2 linked regions of the Tolumonas auensis DSM 9187 genome follow. The protein of the gene in region 1 interacts with the protein of each later gene in a pairwise test. Links are inferred from orthologs where the notes say so. Each region holds a gene or a part of one and is shown on either strand. Other genes may lie near its edges. The genes, in order: rbsB and ileS.

Region 1 (3,198 bases):
GAACCGACCCGTGGCGTGGATGTCGGTGCCAAGAAAGAGATTTACCAGCTGATCAATCAATTTAAGCAGGAAGGCTTAAGCATCATTCTGGTCTCATCCGAAATGCCGGAAGTGCTGGGCATGAGTGATCGGATACTGGTGATGCACGAAGGGAAAATTTGTGGTGAATTTGATCGCGCTGAAGCGACCCAGGAACGACTGATGGCCTGTGCCGTTGGTAAAACGGTAGGACAACACGCAGCATGAGTACTCAAACCATGAACGCTAAATCTAACTCTGATTCATCCCGCTGGTTCAGTAAACAATGGTGGTTAGAACAGAAAGCTCTGATTGCCCTTTTGATTCTGATCGCGGTAGTTTCCGCATTAAACCCTAACTTCTTTACCGTCGATAACCTGCTGAATATTCTGCGTCAGACGTCGGTCAACGCCATCATGGCGGTCGGCATGACGCTGGTGATCCTGACGGCCGGTATTGATTTGTCGGTGGGCTCGGTGCTGGCATTGTGTGGCGCATTTGCCGCTGCGATGCTGGGGCACGAGTTACCGATCTTTGTGACCGTACCGGTTGTGTTACTGGCGGGTGCACTGCTCGGCGGGGTCAGTGGTGTGATCATCGCGAAAGGCCGGGTGCAGGCATTTATTGCCACTTTGGTCACTATGACTTTGCTGCGTGGCGCTACTTTGGTATTTACCGATGGTCGTCCGATCAGCACCGGTTTCTCTGATGCATCCGATGCTTTTGCCTGGTTTGGTACCGGCTATCTGTTCGGTATTCCGGTTCCTGTCTGGCTGATGGTGGTGGTATTCGCGACAGCCTGGTATCTGCTGAATCATACTCGTATTGGTCGCTACATTTATGCCCTGGGCGGCAATGAAGCGGCGACCAGTCTCTCCGGTATTAATGTCGACCGGATCAAAATCATTGTCTATGCCGCTTGTGGTTTCTTGTCTGCGCTGGCCGGGATCATCGTGACCTCCCGTTTGTCATCTGCACAACCCACTGCCGGCACAGGCTATGAACTGGATGCTATCGCTGCCGTTGTTCTGGGCGGTACCAGTCTCGCTGGTGGTAAAGGACGGATCTCGGGAACCCTGATCGGTGCTTTCATTATCGGCTTTCTAAACAATGCTCTGAACCTGCTCGATGTTTCTTCTTACTACCAGATGATTGTCAAAGCGACAGTAATTCTGCTGGCAGTACTGATTGATCACAAGAGCAGTAAATAACCCCTGAATCGAGGAAAAAGCTATGAATATGAAAAAGTTAGCAACTCTGGTTTCTGCTGTGGTGTTGAGTAGTTCAGTATCCGTCTCCGCGATGGCGAAAGATACAATGGCACTGGTGGTTTCCACACTGAACAACCCGTTCTTTGTGACACTGAAAGACGGTGCGGAAGCCAAGGCCAAAGAGCTGGGTTACGACCTGCTGGTACTGGATTCTCAGAATGACCCTGCCAAAGAGCTGGCTAATGTGGAAGATTTAACCGTTCGTGGGGTGAAAATATTACTGATTAACCCGACTGATTCGGATGCCGTCGGTAATGCGATTGCCATGGCGAACAAAGCGAAATTGCCGGTCTTGACACTGGATCGTGGCGCTAATAAAGGCACCGTCGTGAGCCATATCGCTTCCGATAATATCGCGGGCGGTAAAATGGCGGGTGACTTCATTGCTACTAAACTGGGTGAAAAAGCCAAAATTATCCAGCTGGAAGGGATTGCCGGAACTTCGGCGGCCCGTGATCGTGGCGCCGGATTCAAACAAGCTGCGGATGCGCATAGTTTCGACATCCTGGCCAGCCAACCCGCAGATTTTGATCGCACCAAAGGCCTGAACGTCATGGAAAACCTGCTGTCTGGTAATGGGGATGTGCAGGCTGTCTTTGCCCAGAATGATGAAATGGCATTAGGTGCTGTTCGTGCACTGCAGGCTGCCGGTAAAGATAAAGTGCTGGTGGTCGGATTTGATGGTACCGATGACGGTATGAAAGCTGTGGAGAAAGGCATGATGGCCGCAACCATTGCGCAGCAACCGGATCAGATTGGTGCGATTGGTGTCGAAACAGCCGATAAAGTACTGAAAGGTGAGACTGTTCCGGCCAATATTCCGGTACCACTGAAAGTAATTTCTAAATAATGTCAGTCTGTACCCGCCTTTGTGCGGGTACTTTTTTTTTGCCGGAGCAGAAGATGAGCAAAAAACTGGTCGTTCTCGGCAGCGTGAATGCCGACCACGTATTATCTGTACCCCGCTTTCCGAAACCAGGTGAAACGCTGGTCGGAAGCGGTTATCACATTGCTTATGGCGGCAAGGGGGCGAATCAGGCCGTCGCGGCTGGCCGTACTGGCGCCGATATTGCTTTCATTGCCTGTGTGGGCAGTGATGATATCGGTGCCCGCATGCGGGAGCAGTTTGCGGCAGACGGTATTGATACTCAGGCGGTGATGGCGATAGAAGGCACCACCACCGGCGTTGCCATGATCTGGGTTTCCGCGGATGGAGAAAACTGCATCGGTATTTCTGCCGGTGCCAATGCAGAACTAACGCCCGCCCGCCTGCAACCGCATCTGCCATTGATCGCTGATGCGGATGTGTTGCTGATGCAGCTGGAAAGTCCGCTAAGCACGGTGGAAGCGGCCGCACAGACGGCAAGAATTGCGGGAACAAAAGTGATCCTGAATCCGGCTCCGGCCCAGGCATTACCGGAATCACTGTTACGGCTGGTCGATGTCATCACCCCCAATGAAACAGAAGCGCAGGCGCTGACGGGCGTGGTCGTTGACACCGAACAGGACGCACAAAAAGCGGCGGATGTCCTGCATACCTATGGCATAAGTACGGTGTTAATTACGTTAGGTGCCAGAGGGGTTTGGGTGAGTGAACAGGGCAAAGGTGAACTGATCCCTGGTTTCCGGGTACAGGCGCTGGATACCACGGCGGCGGGCGATACCTTTAACGGCGCTTTGGTCACGGCAGAGCTGGAAGGGTTGCCATTACGCCAGGCGATTCGTTTTGCGCATGCAGCTGCGGCGATTTCCGTGACCCGTTCCGGCGCACAACCTTCGATTCCGGTAAGATCTGAGGTGGATGCGTTTCTGGCAGCAAGGAGTTAGCAATTTTGGCCACCATGAAAGATGTCGCCCGGTTAGCGGGTGTTTCAACCTCCACGGTTTCACATGTGGTGAACAACACGCG
Region 2 (3,708 bases), 2.6 Mb from region 1 along the record:
TGAACAGATCCTGGTACGCAAACTGTCGGTGCGTTTTCTGGTGATTGGCGATGATTTTCGTTTCGGTTTACACCGCAGCGGTGATTTTGCTTTATTAGTTGAAGCCGGTAAGCGACATGGTTTTCAGGTATTAAGCACGGATACGTTGCTGCATGATCAGCAACGGGTCAGCAGCACATTGTTACGTGAAGCATTGCGGGATGGCCGTTTGGCGGACGTTGAGCTCATGCTGGGACATCCGTACAGTATTTCCGGACGCGTAGCTCACGGTGCTAAACTGGGACGAACTATTGGTTTTCCTACCGCCAATATTCATCTGAAAAGGCTGGTGGTGCCTATTCAGGGCGTGTATGCCGTTCAGATCCTGATTGCGGGTAAGATGCACTTCGGTGTGGCTAATATCGGATTTCGTCCGACGGTCAGTGGAACACGCTCACAATTAGAAGTACACATTTTTGATTTTAAAGACGATTTGTATGGTAAGCAGTTACAAATCCGGGTATGCCACAAATTGCGGGATGAACAGAAATTTCCTTCATTTACCGCATTACAAACACAGATAACAGCGGACGCCCGGCAGGCCAGACAATGGTTTGGTTTGCCGGATGCCAGTGTTGAACCTGATGGAATTTAGGACTGATGAGCGACTATAAACATACTTTGAACCTGCCGGAAACCGCGTTTCCGATGCGTGGCGATCTGGCGAAACGTGAGCCGGAAATGCTGAAAAACTGGTACAAACAAGATTTGTACGGGGCGATCCGCAAAGCCAAGGCAGGTAAAAAATCATTCATTCTGCATGATGGCCCGCCTTACGCTAACGGCAGCATTCATATTGGTCACTCCGTCAATAAGATCCTGAAAGATATTATTATTAAATCCAAAGGGTTATCCGGTTTTGATTCTCCGTACATTCCGGGTTGGGACTGTCATGGTCTGCCAATCGAACTGAAAGTGGAAGGTATGGTTGGGAAACCGGGTGAGAAGGTTACCGCTGCCCAGTTCCGTGAAGAGTGCCGTAAATATGCCAAGACTCAGGTAGAGGCACAGAAAACCGATTTTATCCGTCTTGGTGTGCTGGGCGACTGGGAACATCCGTATCTGACGATGGATTTCAACACTGAAGCCAACATCATCCGTTCTTTGAGCAAAATCATTGCTAACGGTCATCTGCACAAAGGTTCTAAACCGGTGCACTGGTGTACCGATTGTGGTTCGGCATTGGCTGAAGCGGAAGTTGAATACTACGATAAAAAATCACCGGCGATAGATGTCCGTTTCCGTGCCGAAGATGAAGCGCTGGTGGCTGGCAAGTTTGCGGCTGCCGGTGAAGGTCCGTTATCTGTCGTTATTTGGACCACAACCCCCTGGACGCTGCCTGCTAACCGCGGTGTCGCATTACATCCGGAACTGGAGTATGTGCTGGTTCAGGTCAATGGTGAGCAGCCGGAACGTCTGGTGCTGGGTGCTGCGCTGTATGAGTCAGTATTAGCCCGCGCCAAAATCACTGATTTCACCATTCTGGGTCGTTGTGCGGGTGCAGATCTGGAACTGCTGCGTTTCCATCATCCGTTCTATGATTTCACTGTACCGGTTGTGCTGGGTGATCACGTAACGACGGATTCCGGTACCGGCGCGGTACACACTGCACCAGGTCATGGTCAGGAAGACTTTGTGGTTGGTAAAAAATACGATCTGGAAGTGGCTAACCCTGTTGCAGGTAATGGTACTTATTTAGCGGATACGCCATTGTTTGCCGGTCAGCATGTATTCAAAGCCAACGATAAAGTCGTTGATGTGCTGCGTGAGCACGGTGCACTGCTGCATCATGAAGCTTATCTGCACTCTTATCCGCATTGCTGGCGCCATAAAACGCCGATTATTTTCCGTGCTACCCCTCAGTGGTTTATCAGCATGGAACAGGCTGGCTTGCGTCAGAAAGCATTGTCCGAGATTAAGGGCGTGCGCTGGATCCCTGAATGGGGTCAGAACCGTATTGAAGCGATGGTAGAAAACCGTCCGGACTGGTGTATCTCTCGTCAGCGTACCTGGGGTGTGCCTATCGCGTTGTTTGTGCATAAAGAGACTCAGGCACTGCATCCGCGCGCGCTGGAACTGATGGAAGAAGTCGCCAAACGTGTCGAAGCTAAAGGCATTCAGGCATGGTGGGATCTGGATCCTGCTGAGTTGCTGGGTGCTGAAGCTGCCGATTACGAGAAAGTCCCGGATACACTGGATGTCTGGTTTGACTCAGGTTCAACACATGCATCTGTGGTTGATGTGCGTCCTGAATTCAATGGCCATGCAGCAGATATGTATCTGGAAGGTTCAGATCAGCATCGTGGCTGGTTCATGTCTTCCCTGATGATTGGTGTCGCCATGAAACATCAGGCACCTTACCGTCAGGTGCTGACCCACGGTTTTACTGTGGATGGTCATGGTCGCAAGATGTCGAAGTCGCTGGGTAACGTCGTTAGCCCGCAAGACGTCATGAACAAGCTGGGTGCGGATATTCTGCGTCTGTGGGTCGCCTCAACCGATTATACCGGTGAAATGACCGTATCTGATGAGATCCTGAAACGCTCTGCGGATGCGTATCGTCGTATCCGTAACACCGCCCGTTTCTTCCTGGCGAACCTGAATGGTTTCAATCCTGAAACTGACATGGTGCAGCCAGAAGAGATGGTTGTGCTGGATCGTTGGGCTGTCAGCCGAGCCAAGGCAGTTCAGGAAGAAATCATCGCCGCTTACGATAACTATGATTTCCATATTGTGACCCAGAAACTGATGCAGTTCTGTTCCGTGGAAATGGGTTCTTTCTATCTGGATATCATCAAAGATCGTCAGTACACCGCCAAAGCAGACAGTATTGCCCGTCGTTCTTGTCAGACCGCATTGTTCCATATCGTGGAAGCAATGGTTCGCTGGTTGGCGCCAATCATGAGCTTTACTGCCGAAGAAATTTGGAAACTGTTGCCAGGTCAGCGCGATCAGTTCGTGATGACAGGCGAATGGTATACTGGCTTGTTTGCTATGCAGGCAGGCGAAGCGCTGGATGATAATGTGTGGGCGGATTTATTAACCGTTCGTGCGGAAGTCAACAAAGCGCTGGAAGTGGCACGTAACGATAAACTGATCGGCAGTTCCCTGCAGGCGGAAGTTACTCTGTTTGCCAACGCTGAGCTGGCGGCGAAGTTACGTCTGCTGAGTGATGAACTGCGTTTCGTGTTACTGACCTCTAAAGCAGCAGTACAGGATGCGGATGCGCAGCCGGAAAATACTCAGGCAACGGAAGTTGCTGGTTTGTGGTTACAGGTTGCGGTGAGTAGTGCGGCGAAGTGTGAACGCTGCTGGCACCATGTTGACGATGTAGGCTCTCATGAAGGTCACGGTGATATTTGTGGCCGTTGCGTTACTAACGTGGCTGGAGAAGGCGAAGTTCGCCGTTTTGCATGATGAGCTTACTGACTGGAACAGGTCTGCGCTGGATGTGGCTGGCAGTATTTGCCATTGTGCTGGATCAGGCCGCGAAGCTGGCGATTATGCAGCACATTCCTTATGGACACGGAGTGGTCATCACTCCGTTCTTTAATCTGGTGCATGTCTATAACACTGGCGCGGCATTTAGTTTTCTGGCGGATGCAGAAGGCTGGCAACGGTGGTTATTCAGCGGGTTAGCCATTGTGATTTCCGGGGTTCTGGCTGTTG

What was found.
Region 2: the proteins of rbsB (region 1) and ileS interact in binary tests that used the Escherichia coli proteins (3 or more experiments, as listed by UniProt). The link is inferred for Tolumonas auensis DSM 9187 from one-to-one orthologs.

Annotation. Positions count from the first base shown.
Region 1 is NC_012691.1:642,449-645,646, forward strand. Bases 324-3,198 are described here. They hold rbsB (ribose ABC transporter substrate-binding protein RbsB), read left to right. Parts: upstream 324-1,257; coding sequence 1,258-2,139; downstream 2,140-3,198. Other genes in these bases: rbsC (ribose ABC transporter permease), read left to right, coding at 324-1,229; rbsK (ribokinase), read left to right, coding at 2,193-3,116; TOLA_RS02975 (substrate-binding domain-containing protein), read left to right, coding at 3,122-3,198. In the rest of the region: ribose ABC transporter ATP-binding protein RbsA, read left to right, coding at 1-246; more of rbsC, read left to right, coding at 243-323. UniProt on the Escherichia coli protein: Part of the ABC transporter complex RbsABC involved in ribose import. Binds ribose. Also serves as the primary chemoreceptor for chemotaxis.
Region 2 is NC_012691.1:3,235,371-3,239,078, reverse strand. Bases 272-3,656 are described here. They hold ileS (isoleucine--tRNA ligase), read left to right. Parts: upstream 272-639; coding sequence 640-3,456; downstream 3,457-3,656. Other genes in these bases: lspA (signal peptidase II), read left to right, coding at 3,453-3,656; ribF (bifunctional riboflavin kinase/FAD synthetase), read left to right, coding at 272-634. In the rest of the region: more of ribF, read left to right, coding at 1-271; more of lspA, read left to right, coding at 3,657-3,708. UniProt on the Escherichia coli protein: Catalyzes the attachment of isoleucine to tRNA(Ile). As IleRS can inadvertently accommodate and process structurally similar amino acids such as valine, to avoid such errors it has two additional distinct tRNA(Ile)-dependent editing activities.